Regions from separate parts of the Thioalkalivibrio sp. ALE17 genome, predicted to be linked through region 1. Evidence: predicted binding sites of a transcription regulator. Region 1 holds the regulator's gene; the other holds the start of a gene.

Region 1 (4,101 bases):
ATTCGTCGTCGGTGATCAGGTCGCCGGAGCTACCCTCACCCTCCGCAGCCGGTTCTTCTCCGGCCGCATCGCCCGCGGTGGAGCCCGTCTCCACCGGCTTCGGCGGCTGATCGCCGTGCAGGCTGTCGAGCAGGGCCTCGAATTCGTCGTCGGTGATCTCGTCACCGGCACCGACCATCGCTTCGCCATCCGCCGCCGGTTCCGCATCCGTATCCGCTTGCGGTTCGGGCTCTGGCTCCGGCTCGGGTTCCGGGGGCGGCGGCGCGGCGGGCTCCGCCGCCACGTCCTCGTTGTTCGCCATGCGCCGGAGGTTTTCCACCAGGTCGGCCTCGGCGGGCGTGGGATCCACGCCGGAGCGCAGGTCCCCGAACATTACGTTCAGGGTGTCCAGCACCCGCAGCATGGTGTCCATCAGGTGACTGTCCGCCCGCCGCTCACCGTTACGCAGCAGGTTGAAGACGTCCTCCGCGTGATGGCACACGGTCACCAGGGGATCCAGGCTCAGGAAGCCGGCTCCACCCTTGATGGTATGGAAGCTACGAAAGACCGCATTCAGCAGATCCCGGTCATCGGGATTCTGTTCCAGGTCGATGAGTTGCTCGTTGAGCCCCTCCAGCAGTTCCCCGGCCTCGATCAGGAAGTCCTGAAGGATTTCGTCATTGGGGTCGATGGCCATTCAGTCTCTCCGGTCGCGTGGCGCCATTCGCATGAGGGGCACTGCCTAGAAGCCCAGGCTCGATAGCAGATCGTCCACCTCGTCCTGTCCTTGAACGACATCCGCGGCGGAATCTTGAGTCTTGGGCACGCTGGGACCGTGACCCTTGCGGTCCGCCTCGCGATCCTCCTCGCGCTGTTCAAGCGACGCCTCGGCCGCCTCGACCTGCTCCATGCGCCCGCTGGAGAGCCGGATCAGGGACACCAGGTTCTCTTCCAGGTCGGTCACCAGCTGGATCACGCGGCGAATCACCTGGCCGGTAATGTCCTGATAACTCTGGGCCATCAGCACCTCGGAGAGCAGCCGGCGCAGCTCCTCGGTGTCGTCCCCCGCCTGCGCGAAGAACGTGTCGAGCTCGCGGGCAAAGTCCCGGAACTCCTCCACCGAGAGCTGGCGGTTACGAAAGCGCGTCCACTTCGCCGTCAGGTCGGCCGCCTGCTGGCTGAACGACTCCGCGATCGGCAGGCTCGACTCAATGGCATTCATGGTGTCGTGGGCCGCCTGTTCGGTCATCGTGACCACGTAATTCAGGCGTTCCTTTGCGTCCGGGATCTCCGCCTGGGTCAGTTCGACCAGACGCGAATCGCCGCGGAAGCTTTGCAGGGCCTCGTGAAGATCGCGGGTCAGCTTGCCCAGCTCGTCGAAGAGTTCGCGGTCATAGGGGCGCGCCAGATCCTGCACCAGCGCCCGGGCGCCCGTGTCGTCGCCCGCCTCCAGCGTCTTGACCAGCTGTCGCGCAAGCTCCAGCTGATCATCGCGTGGTGGGTGTTCCTGTTCAGTCATGAGAAGCCTCTTGCGGGTACGGCGCGGAAGGTTTCGGACAACGCCCGCGGCGGTCGGTGCCACGGGCGCCGGGCATATCGGTCACAGGCGCATGATTATCCCTGTGCTTCAATGCGTTCGAAGATCTTGTCGATCTTTTCCTTCAGCGTCTCGGCGGTGAACGGCTTGACCACGTAGCCGTTCACGCCCGCCTCGGCCGCCTCGACGATCTGGTCGCGCTTGGCCTCCGCCGTCACCATCAGCACCGGCATGGACTTGAGGTTCGGGTCGGCGCGCACGGCCTTCAGCAAGTCGATCCCCGGCATGTTGGGCATGTTCCAGTCGGTGATCAGAAAGTCGAAATCGCCGTTCTGCAGCATCGGCAGCGCGGTGCTGCCGTCGTCGGCTTCCTGGGTATTGTTGAAGCCAAGATCACGCAACAGGTTCTTGATAATGCGCCGCATCGTGGAAAAGTCGTCCACGATGAGAATCTTCATTCCCTTGTCCACACGTCACTCCGGGATTCGTAGGGTGGGTTTTAGAATAACTGCAAAGCCGTACCGTCTTCGAGCCACGAACCCAGGCGGGCACGCAGTCGAATGGTGGCCTGACTTCGGATCTGGCTGACGCGCGACTCGGTCACGCCCAGCACGGCACCGATCTCGCGCAGGTTGAGCTCTTCGATGTAGTAGAGCGACAGCACCAGCCGCTCGCGTTCGGGGAGGTCGCCGAGGGCTTCGGCCAGTTCCTGACGGAACTCACCGGCCTCGAGGGTGCGGGCCGGCGACACCTCCTGCCCTTCGATCACGCGATCAGCCCCGTCGTCACCCCCGCCGAGGTCGTCCAAAGCGAACAGGTGGGCCCCGGCGTGATCCTGCAGCATCTCGTAGTACTGGTCGATCGGCACGTCCAGCTCGGCGGCGACCTCGCTGCCACGCGCCGCCCGCCCCTCGCGCGCCTCGACGGTCTGGATCGCCGCGGCAATACGCCGACTGTTGCGGTGCACCGAACGCGGTGTCCAGTCACTGCGGCGCAGCTCGTCGATCATCGCGCCACGGATGCGGATGCCGGCGTAGGTGGCAAAGGTCGCGCCCTGGCCGCCCTCGAACTGGCGCGCCGCCTCGAGCAGCCCGATCATGCCCGCCTGAATCAGATCATCCACCTGCACCGAGGCGGGGAGCCGCGCCATCAGGTGATGGGCGATGCGGTGGACCAGCTCGACGTGATCGGCAATCAGCTGTTCGTGTCCGCCGCTGGCCGCGGAGGTCGCCTGATAGCCGGAAAGTCGATTACGCGTCGTCATCATGCGCTCTGCAGCATCCGTTCCACGAAAAACCCGACGCCACCGTGGTCACCGCCCCCCACCGGCCAGCGGTCCACGGTCCGTGCCAGTTCGGCAAAGGCCTTCCCCGCCGGGCTCCCGGGGTACTGCTGTACCACTGGCGCGCGTTTCTGCACCGCCTTTCGCAGGTGATCGTCCATCGGAATATAGCCGGCCAGGTCGAGCACCACCTCCGGCAGGTAGTTGCCGCAGACGGTATTGAGCTTCTGCATCAGTCGCTCGGCGCCTTCGCGGCCGTCGACCATGTTCGTCACCATGCGGAAGCGACGCAGGCCATGATCGCGGTGCAGGACCTTGATCAGGGCATAGGCGTCGGTAATCGAGGCGGGCTCGTCGCAGACCACCACCAGGGTCTCCTGGACCGCGCGGCAGAACGACGTCACGGATTCCTGCAGGCCGGCCGCGGTGTCCACGATCAGCACATCCAGGGGTTTGCGATAGGCGCTGAAGGCATGGATCAAACCGGCATGCTCGGCCGGCGTCAGGTTGGCCATCGCCGCGATCCCGGAAGCCGACGGCACCACCTTCACCCCGTCCGGCCCCTGGACGAGCACGTCCTCCAGGCTGTCCACGTCCCCGGTCACCAGGTCGTGCAGCGTGCGCTCGGGACGCATCCCCAACAGCAGGTCCACGTTGGCCAGGCCCAGATCGGCGTCGAACAGCATGACCTCGCGCCCGAGCCGGGCCAGGCCCACCGACAGGTTCACCGATACGTTGGTCTTGCCCACCCCGCCCTTGCCCGAGGCAACCGCGATGACCTTCAACGGCTTGTTAGTGCGTGGCATAGCGCCCCTTCCCGACCGGTTGAATCAGTTCCAGCGTGGCGGGCTCCGCCGCCCGTGCCGGACGTGCCTGGGCGCGCGCGCGTCGCGGCGGTTCCATCTCCGCCAGGCGCTCGGCCGCCCAGGTCTCGCGGGCATTGGCCGCTGCCCCGGGTTCATCGGCGGCATCCTCCAGGGCCAGTCGGGTCAGATACCCGGTATCGACCCGGTGAAAGTCCTCGGCAATACGCTGGCCATCGCTGACGAACCCCAGCCCCAGGTGCTGATCGAGCAGTACGGACAGGACCTCGCCCAGCTCCTCGGCCTCGTCCAGCTTGGTCAGCACCAGCGCCGAGGGCTCCGCCTTGCGAAATGCCTCCAGCACCCGCCGCAACGCGCTCCCCTGGGTCGTCGCCGACACCACCAGCCAGCTCTCGGCCCGGATGTCCGGCGGCAGGTGCGCGAACAGGGATTCGTCCTCCACTGCACGCGGGGCCTGTCCCGCCGTATCCACCAGGATC
Region 2 (4,101 bases), 110 kb from region 1:
GCGGCGTTTTCCAGTTCGACCGCGCCCAGCAGGTCCGCATCCAGGCCCTGCAGCAGGGCATCCAGCTTGGCGGTCTGGCGTTGGCGCTCGGCCGGGGTCTGCGCACCACGCTCGCCCAGCGTGACGAAGTCATTCTCCATGTTCGCGGTGGCAATGCGCAGGTCACCCGCATCCGCGGTTGGCACCGGGTCGGGACGCTGGCCGCCGGTCCAGTCTACGCGCTCGGTGGGGTGGATCCGGTACGCGCCGAAGGCGTGGGTGAGGATGCCGGTGAGGCCTTCCACCGAGCTTCCCGCGCGGCGGGTCCCCTGGTCGTCGAGGTACGGGATCGGGTCGGGGTTCGCGCGATAGCTCCCGTCGTCCAGTTCGATCCGCCGATCTATGTCCTGGCGCCCCGGGCTGTCCGCGGGGGCGGTCTGGCCCGGGTGCGCCAGGCGCCCGTCGGCGACCAGCGTCAAGCTTCCGTAGCGGCCGAGGTCCCGGTTGTCGGTGACCGTCAGGCGCTGCGGGAAACGGACAGGCTGGTCGATAAAGTCGCCCAGCCGGTCGGCTGCGTCGGGCAGGCGCAGGTCGACGGGGGCGGGCGGTTCGCCGTCGGCGCAGGTCACCACCGCGTCCAGTTGCGAGAGTTGGGGGCGGCCTCGATGGCGGGTGAAGGCGCCATGCACCTGCAGGCGCTGCCCGGCCGCGACCGGGTCCCTTCGTGGGGCGTAGACGAACAGGCCCGTGGCCCCGGTGGCCGAGCCCTGTTGCAGGTAGAAGCCCCCCAGCTGGTCCGTGTCCATGAAGACGCCGGTTACGGTGCCTTCCGCGACCACCTCCGTTCCTTCGGGGAGGGTCCCCGCGCGCAGTTCGGCGAGGGGGGTGGGTGTGGTCCCGGGATCGGGACAGGCCTGGCGTGCGTCGGCGCTCGCAAGCGCCAGCAGGCACGGAACGGCCACGGCCAGCCAGCGGGCGCCGGTGTGCGCGTGGAGGGCGGTTCGTTTTCGGGGTGCCGGGTCGGGCCGTTCCATGGCCGAAGGATACCGGGGTTCAGGCGCTCTTGCCGGGATGCAGGAGCTCGTAGAGGTAGTCGGGCGCCTGGGTCACATCGGCAATGGTGTAGCGGTCGAGCACGGCGAGGAAGGCGTCGCGTGCGTCGTTGAGAACACCGCGCAACTGGCAGGCGGGTAGGATCGGGCAGACGGGGTTCTCGCAGTCCACCACGTTCAGGTTCGGCTCCATGTCGCGGATTACGCTGCCGACGTTGATCTCCGCCGGTTCGCAGGCGAGCGAGATCCCGCCCCCCTTGCCGCGCCGGGTGATGATGTAGCCCTTCTGGCCGAGCTGGTGCACGATCTTGACCAGGTGGTTGCGGGGGATGGCGAACTGCTCGGAGATGTCGCTGACGGTTACGCGCTGCTCGCGCGGCTGCACGGTGAGGTACATCAGGACGCGAAGGGAAAAATCGGTATAGCGGGTGAGCTGCATAGGAGGGTTTCGTCGGTTCGCGGTGATCGAGGATATGCTTGAACGTATATTTCAGAGAACCTTAATCGGTCCGGACCTGCGTCACAAGCGCATGCGTTGCGGGCACGTAAAGCACAGGTGCGCCACGGCCTATAGTTTCGGGCCGGTGGGTCGTTACAGCGATAACAAAATCCGGAGTGTACCGGCATCAGGGGGCGGCAATGGAGCAGGAGAGTGGGTGGCTGAGTCGCCTTTCGCTGGCGGGACGTTTCTCGCTCGCATTGAGTGCGATTGTCGGGGTGTTCTTCCTGATCGCCGCCGCGGCGGTGTTCTGGCATACGGCCACGCTGAAGGGCGGGATGGAGGCCACCCTGGAGCAGGTCATGCAGGAGCACGCGACCACGCCGGCCCTGGAGGCCGAAGTGGCCGCTGCGGTGGACCGGCTGCTGGATGTCGCGGCCTGGCAGGTCAACGCGATGATGCTGGGCGTGGCGATTGGCGTGATCGTGGTGGTGTACTTCCTGTTCGTGTTCATGATCCGTCGCCGCCTGGCTGGACTGGCCGGGCGCTTCCGTGCGGTCTCGGAGGGTGAGGGGGACCTGCGCCAGCGCATCGAGGCCCCGCGCAACGACGGCATCGACCGCCTGGCTCGTCTGTTCAACGCCTTCATCGAGCGTCTGCAGCGCATGGTCTCCGAGATGGTGGAGCATGCACGGGAGCTGGGGGAGTCGGTTGGCACCCTGCACCGCGTGGCGGAGGAGACGAATCAGGAGGTGCAGCAGCAACAGGCGCGGCTGGGCCAGGTGGCGACGGCCATGAACCAGATGACGGCCTCGGCCGAGGAGATCGCCCGCAACGCGCGCACGGCCTCCGAGGCGGCCGACCAGGCCGAGACCGAGACCCGGACCGGCTCCGGCGTGGTCGACACAACCGTGCGCACCATGCGCGAGCTGGCGAGCGAGATCGGCACCGCCAACGAACAGGTGGCGCGTCTTCAGGCCGAGTCGGACCAGATCGGGTCGGTTCTCGATGTGATACGCGGGATCGCCGAGCAGACCAACCTGCTGGCACTGAATGCGGCCATCGAGGCGGCCCGCGCGGGCGAGCAGGGTCGGGGGTTTGCCGTGGTCGCCGACGAGGTCCGGACGCTCGCGACCCGGACGCAGGAGTCCACGACCGAGATCCAGGCCATGATCGAGCGGCTGCAGGCGGGTGCGCGCTCGGCGGCCGGTGCGATGGAGCGCAGTCGGGAGAAGGGCGAGACCGGCGTGGACGAGGCCGCCGGTGCCGGCGAGGCCCTGCAGTCGATCCGCTCGGCGGTCGAGCGGATCCGGCATCTCAACAACGAGATCTCCGGTGCCGTGTCACAGCAGGCGGAGGTCGCGCGCGAGGTCGATGGCACCCTCACGGAGGTCAGTCAGGGGGCCCAGGTGACAGCGGCCAATGCCGAGGCCACCGCCAGCGAGACCGATGCCCTGGTGGCGCGCATCGAGCAGTTGCGGGGTCTGACGACGCAGTTCCGAGTCTAGGAGCCAGTTGGATTTGGGACTGATCTGCTGCGCGCGCAGGAGAACGGCCCCTTTTTCCGCTCTCTCTCGTTACATAGTGCCCACTATGCGCCTCGAGAGACCGAAAAAATGGGCTCGCTCTCCCGCCACGCTCGCGACGATCACCCAAATCCGACTGGCTCCTGGCCGGGCTTTTGCCGGCGGTGCGACGCCGGTACCGACGCCGGGTAGGTGGTTTGCGTATACTGCGGCCCGCCTCGGGATCACGGAGTCGCACCTGTCATGACAGTCTGGGTCGCCACCCTGCTCGGGATCGTGCAGGGCATCTTCATGTTCTTGCCGGTCAGCTCGACCGCCCACCTGGTTCTGACCCAGCACTGGCTGATTCGTCAGGGCGAGCCACTGCCGCCCCCGGAAAGCCCTGAGATGATCCTGTTCGATCTGGTGGTGCACGTCGGCACGCTGGTATCGATTGTCTTTGTCTTCCGCAAGAGCCTGCTGCGGCTGAGTGGCGGGATCGCCCGCGAGAGCTGGCAGTGGGCCTCCGCCCGGGGCTCCGCGGGGCGCGAGATGCTGTTCCTGCGCCTGGCGCTGCTGTGCGGGTTGTCGGTGTTCGCGACCGCCGTCGTGGGTTTTACCCTGAAGGCCGGGTTCGAGCAGGTGTTTGCCCACCCGACGCTGATCGCCGGGACGCTCAGCCTCACCGGCGTGCTGCTGTGGTGGACGGACCGGTTGCAGCGGCGCCCGCTGGGCCTGCGCCAGTTGAGCCCGAAGATCGCGGCGATCATCGGCGTGGCGCAGGGTTTCGCGCTGATTCCCGGGCTCTCGCGCAGCGGAATGACGATCGTCTTCGCGCTGTTCACCGGGCTCAAGCGGCGCTGGGCGGCGGAGTACAGCTTTTTCCTCGCGATCCCCACGATCCTGGCGGCGACCGCCGTGCAGTCGCTGGACGTCCTGAACGGCAACGGCCTTGGGGACCTGAACTGGACGGCCCTGGCGGTGGGCTTTGTGGTATCCGCGCTGGTCGGGATCGTGTCGCTGAAGATGGTGCTGTTCTTCCTGTACCGCGCCAACCTGAAGGTCTTCTCCTTCTACCTCTGGGCGCTGGCGTTACTGGTCCTGTTCGGCTTCCTCGACGTGGACA

Evidence for each region. Region 1 encodes FliA, which starts transcription of late flagellar genes. Its sites were predicted from a motif close to GCTAAAGTTNNNNNNNNNNCNGCCGATA; they were not measured.
Region 2: the regulator FliA is predicted to act here: its motif matches at 1,599-1,626, upstream of H609_RS0106040 (methyl-accepting chemotaxis protein).

What each region holds. Positions count from the first base shown of each region.
Region 1 is NZ_AUDT01000004.1:165,167-169,267, reverse strand. Features, by position in the region: gene H609_RS0105530 (chemotaxis protein CheA) at 1-676, opposite strand, end outside; gene H609_RS0105525 (protein phosphatase CheZ) at 722-1,498, opposite strand; gene cheY (chemotaxis response regulator CheY) at 1,594-1,974, opposite strand; gene H609_RS0105515 (RNA polymerase sigma factor FliA) at 2,016-2,783, opposite strand; gene H609_RS0105510 (MinD/ParA family protein) at 2,780-3,604, opposite strand; partial or broken gene flhF (flagellar biosynthesis protein FlhF) at 3,773-4,101, opposite strand, start outside.
Region 2 is NZ_AUDT01000004.1:278,562-282,662, reverse strand. Features, by position in the region: gene H609_RS0106050 (ExeM/NucH family extracellular endonuclease) at 1-1,013, opposite strand, end outside; gene H609_RS0106045 (Rrf2 family transcriptional regulator) at 1,033-1,470, opposite strand; gene H609_RS0106040 (methyl-accepting chemotaxis protein) at 1,671-2,978, shown strand; gene H609_RS0106035 (undecaprenyl-diphosphate phosphatase) at 3,240-4,101, shown strand, end outside.